4 regions of the Streptomyces sp. NPDC058231 genome follow, and region 1 is predicted to be linked to each of the others. Evidence: riboswitches for the same ligand, from Rfam matches in the RefSeq annotation. Region 1 holds a riboswitch; each other region holds the start of a gene.
What was found. A riboswitch is a leader RNA that binds a small molecule or an ion and turns the genes downstream of it on or off. The one in region 1 is predicted to bind cobalamin.
Positions count from the first base shown of each region.

Region 2: it holds a riboswitch for cobalamin, as region 1 does, so the genes downstream of both, ACFVXE_RS27295 (ABC transporter substrate-binding protein) here and ACFVXE_RS12515 (hypothetical protein) in region 1, are expected to answer to the same signal.
Region 3: it holds a riboswitch for cobalamin, as region 1 does, so the genes downstream of both, metE (5-methyltetrahydropteroyltriglutamate--homocysteine S-methyltransferase) here and ACFVXE_RS12515 (hypothetical protein) in region 1, are expected to answer to the same signal.
Region 4: it holds a riboswitch for cobalamin, as region 1 does, so the genes downstream of both, ACFVXE_RS03095 (cobalamin biosynthesis protein) here and ACFVXE_RS12515 (hypothetical protein) in region 1, are expected to answer to the same signal.

Region 1 is NZ_JBHVWN010000013.1:105,553-107,745, reverse strand. It holds gene ACFVXE_RS12515 (hypothetical protein) at 1-926, opposite strand, end outside; cobalamin riboswitch at 1,034-1,165, opposite strand; gene ACFVXE_RS12510 (PHB depolymerase family esterase) at 1,341-2,193, opposite strand, start outside.
Region 2 is NZ_JBHVWN010000049.1:38,604-40,796, forward strand. It holds gene ACFVXE_RS27285 (protein kinase family protein) at 1-231, shown strand, start outside; gene ACFVXE_RS27290 (helix-turn-helix domain-containing protein) at 496-996, shown strand; cobalamin riboswitch at 962-1,152, shown strand; gene ACFVXE_RS27295 (ABC transporter substrate-binding protein) at 1,215-2,193, shown strand, end outside.
Region 3 is NZ_JBHVWN010000004.1:89,253-91,445, forward strand. It holds gene metE (5-methyltetrahydropteroyltriglutamate--homocysteine S-methyltransferase) at 1-933, opposite strand, end outside; cobalamin riboswitch at 1,048-1,265, opposite strand; gene ssuE (NADPH-dependent FMN reductase) at 1,927-2,193, opposite strand, start outside.
Region 4 is NZ_JBHVWN010000003.1:56,761-58,953, reverse strand. It holds gene ACFVXE_RS03100 (cobyric acid synthase) at 1-24, opposite strand, end outside; gene ACFVXE_RS03095 (cobalamin biosynthesis protein) at 21-998, opposite strand; cobalamin riboswitch at 1,142-1,273, opposite strand; gene ACFVXE_RS03090 (hypothetical protein) at 1,424-1,660, opposite strand; gene ACFVXE_RS03085 (anion permease) at 1,673-2,193, opposite strand, start outside.

The DNA of each region.
Region 1 (2,193 bases):
TCCTTGTGGCCCGCGGAGGCCAGGGCGACGACCGCGTCCGCGGTGTTGCCGAAGTCGGGCTGCGGGGTGGTGTCGTCGGCGCCCGGCATCGGGGGCAGGTTCAGGTGGCCGGTCTTGGCGAGGGCGCCCGCGAGGTAGGCGGCACCGTTGCGGGCGGCCTGCTCCGGCTTGAGGTCGTCGCTCTTCACACAGGCCGGGGCCTTGCCGTCGACCGTGGCGTTGTCCCCGACGGCCAGGCCCTTGCCCATCGAGCCGAGCACGGCGGCCGCGGTGGCGTCCGCGTTGGCGGCGAGCTTCCCGGCCTTGTCCGGCTGGTACGCGAAGGCGCCGCCGTCCTTGCCGCCACAGGGGATCGCCAGCTTGAGGAGTGCGTCGTACGGCGTCCTGCCGCCCGCGTTCGTGATGTCCCCGATCCGCTGGCCCTGCCGGGCCAGGGCGCCGATCACGACCGAGGTGGAGTTGGCGTCGCTGGGCGACCCCGCGCCGTAGCCCCAGCCGCCGTCCTCGTTCTGGACGGACTTCAGCCAGCGGACCCCGTTGTTGACGATGTCGCGGTGCCCGCCGACCTCCGCCAGCGCCTGGACCGCCGCGGCGGTGGCGTTGGTGTCCAGCATGGTCTTCGCGTCGCACGGCTTGGAGACGTCGGCGCGGTACGACGCGTAGGCGCCGTTGCCGCACTGCTGGGCGATCAGCCAGTCCACCGACTCGGTCGCGGGCACGATCCCCTCGATGCGCTGGGCGAGGAAGGCCAGCGACTGCCGCCAGACCCCGTCGTACGTGGGGTCCTTGGTGCCGTACAGCCCGGAGGGCAGCGCGACGGACGGGCTGGGGGAGGGCGACGGCGCCGCGACCGCGGCCGGGGCAGCGGCCGCACAGAGCACGGTGGCGGTGGCGGCGAGCGTTGCTGCGCTGCGGCGTACGGTCATTGCGGGCTGAGCCTCTCCTGTGGCGGAACCGGGCACAGGCACGCTCAGGCACCAGGCTCCGGCCCCGTATGCCTCGACGGTGCCGGCCACCGGCTCTCCGGTGACGCGAGCCGGTCACGACCGCGGACAGGGCAGTCCGACTTACCGCTCGAAGCGGCTCACGGTTGCGGGTCAGCGCCGGATTTGCACCGGCTTCCCCCTGAACGGGCATGATGACGACTCGCACACTCTACCGGGACGTAACCCGTTCGCCCCGGGCGGAGGGGCATCCGGGACAGCGACGTACGTCACCGTCCCGGAGCCGCCGGGACCACTTCCACGCCCTTGCCCCGGTCCGTCCCGGACCCGGGACCCGCGGACGCCTTCCTGTCACGAGGAGTGGTCGCCGGGCGGGCCGCGGACCCGGCCCGCCCGCTACGCCGTGCAGCCGGTGTCGGCGATCACGAAGTAGCCCGCCGGCGACTCCCTCAGGGTGTGGGTGACGAACACGTTGTACAGACCCATGTTCTGGTTCGAGCCGTTGGCGTACACGTAGCCGCCCGTCGTGTGCGCCCGCCCGGCCGCCACCTGGGCGTAGTTGGTCGCCGTGAAGCAGGCGCCGCCGCCCGTCCCGCCGGTCGTGGTCGCCGTCACCGCGGCCGAGACGGTACCGGTCGCCCCCGACGCGTCGACCGCCGCCACCGTGTAGCGGTACGCGGTCCCGGCGGTCAGCCCCGTGTCCGTGAACGCCGTCGAGGCGGGCCGCCCGACCTCGGTGCCGTTGCGGTAGACGGCGTACGAGGAGGCTCCCGTCACCGCGCCCCAGGAGAGCGAGGCGCTGCTGCCGGTGACGCCGGTGACCGTCGGACCCGAGGGGGCCGGCAGCGGGTTCCCGCCGCCGGGGGCGCCCTGGTCCAGTCCCCAGAAGACGCCGGTGTAGTACGTCGAGCAGATCGAGCTGAGGAAGTACGCGGCCGTGGAACCGCACTGACCGGTGCCCGAGCCGGGGGACACGGGCAGGCCGTGGCCCATGCCGGAGACGGAGTACGTCTCCACGGCGGGCTTGCCCGAGGAGTCGTTGTAGATGGTCCGGGTGGTGTTCCCGGGCAGCGTGTCGGTGCCGGCCGGGGTCTGGCCGATACCCCACACATCGGTCCACTGGTCACGCAGCGCGGTGGCGTTCGCGGGGTACACCGTGTAGTCGGACGCGCCCTGCCAGATGGCCACCCGGGGCCAGGGGCCGCTGTAGCCGGGATAGGAACCGCGGACCTTGTCGCCCCACTGGGCC
Region 2 (2,193 bases), on a different contig from region 1:
CTGTACGGGTACGAGCGGGACGAGCGCAGCGCGTTCGTGCACGCCTGCGCCCGAGGGGAACCTCCGACGGGAATCCCGTCGCAGGTCGCGGCGATCCTCACCCGCCACGCCCCGATCGCCGCAGTGATGACGGACTACTACCGCGAGTTCCGTTTTGAGAGCAGGCAGACCCCGTATCCCCTGGAGGCGATCCGCCGGATCGGCGGGCCGGACAGCTTGTTCATCATCTGATGGACCTGGGCGGCCAACAGCCGGGCTGGATGCGGGAGGCTCCGGGTGCCCTGATCCGCTTCTGCTGAACGGCCTGCCTGCCTTGCCCGTAGCCACTGCGCGCCCGATCGTCGTGACCGCCGCCGAACGGCACCGGCTCAAGAAAGCGGCCTACGGCCACAGGACCCCGCACCGTGACCGCCTGCGGGCGCAGATCGTGCTGCAGGCTGCCCGGGGGCGGGGCAACGCAGCGATCGCCCGCGAAACGGGAGCGCACCTGGCCACGTGCGCACCTGGCGGGTCCGCTTCGCCGACGGCGGCCTGGCTGCCCTGGCCGACCGCAGGCGCTGCAGCCGTCCACGACGCTTCACCCCGGTGCAGGTCGCCGAGGTCAAGGCCCTGGCCTGCCAACTGCCCGCCGAGACCGGCACCCCGCTGTCGCGCTGGTCGTGCCCGGAACTGGCACGTGAGGTCGTCGTCCGCCGCATCGCCGACTCGATCTCCGCCTCCACCGTCCGCCGCTGGCTGCGCGACGACACACTCAAGCCCTGGCAGTACCGGTCCTGGATCTTCATCCGCGATCCGAAGTTCCGGCCCAAGGCCGCCCGCATCATGGACCTGTATGCCGGCCGCACCGGCAACATGATCAGCCCCGAAGGACTTCGGGCTCCGGCCGGACTTAGCCCGGCCGGGGCACTGCGGCCGTACCCGCACCGGCGACCGCACCGCCACCGGGGCACGCGGAGCCGCGTGATAGCTTGCCGAAGCCAGTCAAACTCCACGTAGGGGTCAGGGAATCCGGTGCGAATCCGGAACTGACGCGCAGCGGTGAGGGGGACGGACGGGGCCACGGCCACTGGGACGCATCCACGGATGCCCCGGGAAGGCGTCCCGTCCGAAGGAACCCGAGTCCGAAGACCTGCTGGCAACTGCCGCCCGGTGCCGGGCGGCAGTACTCCGTACACCGGGCCCCGCGCATGGGCCCTGAGACGCAGAGGGACTCCGTGCCGTCCATAGCCAGCCCCGCCCGCACCGCTGCCCTGCTCTCGGTGGCGCTTCTCCTGCTGACCGCCTGCGGCGGCGGCACCGACAGATCCGGGGCCGAGCCCGCCGGGGGCGCAGGCTATCCGGTGACGCTCAGGAACTGCGGCCCCACCGTCACCGTCGAAGCCGCTCCGCACCACGCCGTCTCCGTCGACCAGGGGTCGACGGAGATCCTGCTCTCCCTCGGCCTCGCCGGCCGGCTGGCTGCGACCGCCACCTGGACCGACCCGGTGATGAAGGGGCTGGAGAAGGCCAACGCGAAGGTGGCGCGGATCTCGGAGAACCGGCCCTCGTCGGAGAAGGTCCTCGACCAGGAACCCGACTTCGTCAGCGCGTCGTTCGAGTCCACCCTCGCCAAGGGCGGCGTCGCTCCGCGCGAACAGTTCGAGGAACTCGGCGTCCCGACCTACGTGTCGCCCGCCGACTGCACCGGCAAGGACAACAGCGGCGGTGGCGACGGAGCGCGGACCGAGGCACTGACCATGGACAGCGTCTACCGTGAAGTACACGAACTTGCCCAGGTGTTCGGCGTCCCCGAGCGCGGGGACAGGCTCGTCGCACAGCTGCGGGGGCGGGTGAATGAGGCGACGGACGGCGTGAACGCCTCCGGAACCTCACTCCTCTACTGGTTCTCGGACTCCAAGTCCCCCTACCTGGCAGGCTGCTGCGGGGCACCCGGCATCATCACCAGGGAACTCGGCGCGAAGAACGCCTTCGACGACACCCACGAGGAATGGCCGCAGATCAACTGGGAGACCGTCGCCGACCGCAACCCCGACGTTCTGGTCATAGGCGACCTGACGCGCAAGGCCCAGACCGCAGAGAGCGCCGCCAAGAAGATCGAGTTCCTGGAGTCCGACCCCGTGACGAAGAACATGGACGCCGTCCGGCACAAGCGGTACGTGCTGCTCAGCGGACAGGCCATGAACCCGTCCATCA
Region 3 (2,193 bases), on a different contig from region 1:
CTTGCCGGGCAGACCGCCGACGGCGGCGAGGTCTTCGAGGTTCGCGGCGCCGGCACCGGTGAAGTCCCTTGCCAGGCCCTCGACCGGGGCCTTCGCCAGGACGGGGAGCGCCTCGCCGAGCCGGTCGAAGTAGGAGGCGACGAGCAGCTTGGGGCGGTCGGCCAGGCTGCCGAGTTCACGGTAGGCGCGGGCGACGGCGTTCAGCTCGGCCGGGGAGCGGTCCTGGACCAACGCGGGCTCGTCGAGCTGCACCCACTCCGCGCCGGCGGCACTCAGATCGGCGAGTACCTCTGCGTACACCGGCAGCAACCGGTCGAGCAGGGTGAGTGGTTCGAAGCCGGCCGCCACCCCGGGGGCGGGCTTGGCCAGCAGGAGATACGTGACAGGGCCGACGAGCACCGGCCGGGCCGTGTGTCCGAGCGCCAGCGCTTCCTTCAGCTCGGTGGCCTGCTTGGCGGAGTCGGCGGCGAAGACAGTGTCCGGACCGAGCTCGGGGACAAGGTAGTGGTAATTGGTGTCGAACCACTTGGTCATCTCAAGGGGAGCTACGTCCTGGGTGCCGCGGGCCATCGCGAAGTACCCGTCGAGCGTGTCGGATTCGACGGCCTTGCGGTGCCTCTGCGGGATTGCGCCGACCATGACGCTGGTGTCCAGAACGTGGTCGTAGTACGAGAAGTCGCCGGTGGGTACCTCGTGGACACCGGCATCCGCCAGTTGCTTCCAGTTCGACCGGCGTAGGTCGGCCGCCGTTTCCCGCAGGGCGTCGGCCGTGACACGGCCCTTCCAGTAACCCTCGATGGCCTTCTTCAGTTCCCGGTTCGGGCCTTGGCGGGGGTATCCGTACACGGTGGCGCGTGCTGCCGCGGCCACGGTCTTGTTGTCACGGAAATCTCCTTCGCGAGATGACTCCTTGAGATCCCGGAGACGGGACACGGACGCGAAGGGATGACGAACCGGACGGATCCCGCGCACGTGTTCGGTGCGGTCTCTCCGTCTGGTACGTACGCCGACCCGCCCACGAGGTCACCGGGATGTCCGTACGCGATCGGTCGCGTACGGGCAACGGGCAGGTCTTCGGACTCGCGGGCACATCTGCCGAGGCAGATTCCTACTGACCGTCGCTTCCCAGATCCGACCGGATCCAGTGCGTATGACGGCGGTCGTTCCCACTCACCGCTGCGGGGCAGTCCCGGATTCCCACCGGGTTCCCTCTTACGAAGCATCCCGTCTGGCGGACGGGGCGAACCAGTTGCACGCGGCAGCCTACGGGGCCGAGCAGGGAAGCATCGGGTCACGTCCATCATTCGGATGACGAGGTGAGATGCGCCAGGCCTTTCCGGGAGTGGCGGACCTGCGTGACGCCGACCTGAGCACGGCTTTCCTGGGAGGTGGTTTCCTCGGGTGCGTCCTGCTCAGTGGAGCGGGCCGGAGCGGCGTGCACCTCGGAGGCGCAGACAGATGCGTTGTCCACCAGCGCCGACAGGTCTTACCGGTTCGTCGCCACTCGTGGTCCGAATGGCTGAGGGCGCGATGCGGAGTCGTTGCAGGAGGCAGGCCCCTGAGTCCGCAGCGGCCGCACCGAACCGCCCTTCTGAGCCTCCGGCCTTCCGAGATGAAGGTGCCCCCTCATCGACGTGGGGCTGCTCCAGCCGTAGATCGCTTCCCTGCTGGACGCGGCCCAACGGTCGGTCCGCGCCGCCCTCAAGGCGCTGCGCGACAGCAGGGGCGGTCGACCACCGCCACGCGCGCTCCCAAATGCCGATCTACGGCTGGAGTACCAGTACTCCAGCCGTAGATCGTGATCACATGCGAAGGCGGCGCCAACAGCTCCTGTGCCGAAACTGTTCCGGCACAGGAAGTTGCCGGCCTCAGGTGCCACACGGCCAAGGAGTGCGGCCGGGATGCCGTGACCCGCAGGCGGCGGGCTCAAGCGGTGGCCGATATCAGCGTCGGCCGGCCGCCCAGTGCAGCGGAGAAGGCGTCCGTGACCTGGGCCAGGGCGTGGGCGGACGCCGGTGCGAAGGTCGGTGCGCCGTCATCGCCGACGGTGATGTCCTTGTCGAGCGTGAACCAGCCTTGCACGATGTGCGCGGCACCCATGGAGCTGAGCACCGGGCGCAGTGCGTAGTCGATGGCCAGGACGTGCGCCGTGCTCCCGCCGGTGGCCAGCGGCAGCACCGTCTTGCCGGCCAG
Region 4 (2,193 bases), on a different contig from region 1:
CGCGACCAGCAGTCCGCCACTCATTTCCCTCTCCGTCCCGCGGCCGGAAGCCGCCCCGCGGGCGACCGCCGTCCCGCGATCAGCCGGCCCGCCGCGCACACGCCCAGGGCCAGCACTCCCACCCGGCGCGACAGCCGCACCGCACGTTCGATGTCCGCGGTCTCCACCGCACGGCCGGCCCCGCCGTTCAGCACCGGTCGGTGCTCGACCCGCCCTCCGTACGCGAGGGTCCCGCCGAGCCGTACCCCGAGCGCGCCCGCGAACGAGGCCTCCACCGGGCCGGCGTTGGGGCTCGGATGTCTGCCGGCGTCGGCCCGCCAGGCCCGGAGCGCTTGCCGTGGCTGCCCTCCGGCGGCCACGGCGAGCGCGGCCGTGAGCCGTGCACCGGGCCAGCCCGCCACATCGTCCAGCCGGGCCGAGGCCCAGCCGTAGCGGCGATGGCGGGGCGACTTGTGCCCGACCATCGCGTCGAGGGTGTTGACGGCGCGGAAGGCGACGAGTCCGGGCACGCCGCCCAGGGCGCCCCAGACCAGCGCGCCGACCACCGCGTCCGAGGTGTTCTCGGCGACGGACTCCACCACGGCCCGGGCGATCTGTGGTCCGTCGAGGGACTGCGGGTCGCGGCCGCACAGGTGGGGGAGGCGTGCACGGGCGCGTTCGATGTCACCGGCGGCCAGCGCGGCGCCGATCGCGCGGGCCTCCCGGCCCAGCGAGGTGCCGCCTACGACGGACCAGGTGGCGGCGGCGGTCAGGGCGACGGCGGCGGGACGTCGGCGGACGGCGCGGGCGGCCAGTGCGGCTCCGCCCGCGGCGCCGCCGGCACAGATCAGGGTGTGCAGCGCGCCCCACCCGCGGTGGTCGCGCCACAGACGCCGCTCGACACCCGCCGCGGCCCGCCCGAACGCGGCGACCGGGTGACCCCGGCGGGGATCGCCGAGCAGCAGATCGCCGATCAGACCGGCGGTGGCGCCGTACGCGAAGACGCGGTCGGCTCGCACGCTCAGCCGGCCGTCGCGCCTCGAAGGACCTTCGTGCAGCCGGCTCTCGGGGAGAGCGGCACGACAACGGGCGCAGGGCAGCCGGGCATGGCGATATGTCCTCACTCAGGGTCCGCGCCCTGGATCGACGTGACCGGCGGCGAGAGTCTCCTGGCTCCCGGATCCGCAGTTCCCCCGGCCTTCCAGCCCGCCTGCGCGAGCCGTGACTTCCGGTGTGGGGGACTGCTCCCCGGTGACAGTGGCGGGACCGCGCCGGATTCGCACCGGCTTCCTCTGCTGTCGCCGTAAATGGCTCCGGCAGTCCACCACGCTCCGCGAACGCCCGTCAACCCGGCGTTGACCTGCGGCGGCGAGTGTGCGCAGACGCACACCGGGCCGGCCACACACGAGGTGTGACCGGCCCGGCGGGGAGTGCGGGACGCGACTCAGGCGACGATCAGGTAGATCCCGTACGCCACCGCTGCCGCGCACAGTGCGAAGCAGAGGTACGCGCCCGTGCGGACGAGCGCCGTGGAACCTCCGGAGGCGCCGCCGCCCTGCGCAGCCGGTTCCGGCTGCCTGGAGAGACCTGCGATGCCGAGGGTGAAGAGGCCCACCAGTGCGACGGTGACGACGAGCGAGACACCGAAGACGGAGCCGAGAGCTGCCCAGTCGATTTTCATGGTGATCTGTCCTTACACCGTGGCGGGCCGCGCCGGGTCGGCGGCGACGGTTGCGGGCTGGGCCGGGATGGTGGTCGTGAGGTCGGTGGTGACGTCCACCGCCGTGGCGGCCGTGACGACGGCCCCGGCGGGCGGCGGCGGGGTGACGGCCGCGATGGCGGTGGTGATGACACCCGCCGGCTCGGCGGCCCGCCTGTCGGGTGCGACATCGTCGCGTCCGACCGGCTTGCGCCGCGACAGCAGCCAGATCGCACCGGAGCCCGCGATAAGCAGGACGGCGACGACGACGACACCCCAGGTGCCCTGCTTGGTGAGGAACTCCGCGCCCGCGCCGACCAGACCGGCGGCCGGCAGGGTCAGACCCCAGGCGACGAACATCCGGGTGGCGGTGGACCAGCGGACCACACCGCCGCGGCGGCCCAGCCCGGCGCCCATCACGGCGCCGGAGCAGGACTGGGTGGTGGAGAGGGAGAAGCCGAGGTGCGAGGAGGCCAGGATGACCGTCGCCGCGCTGGTCTGGGCGGCGAAGCCCT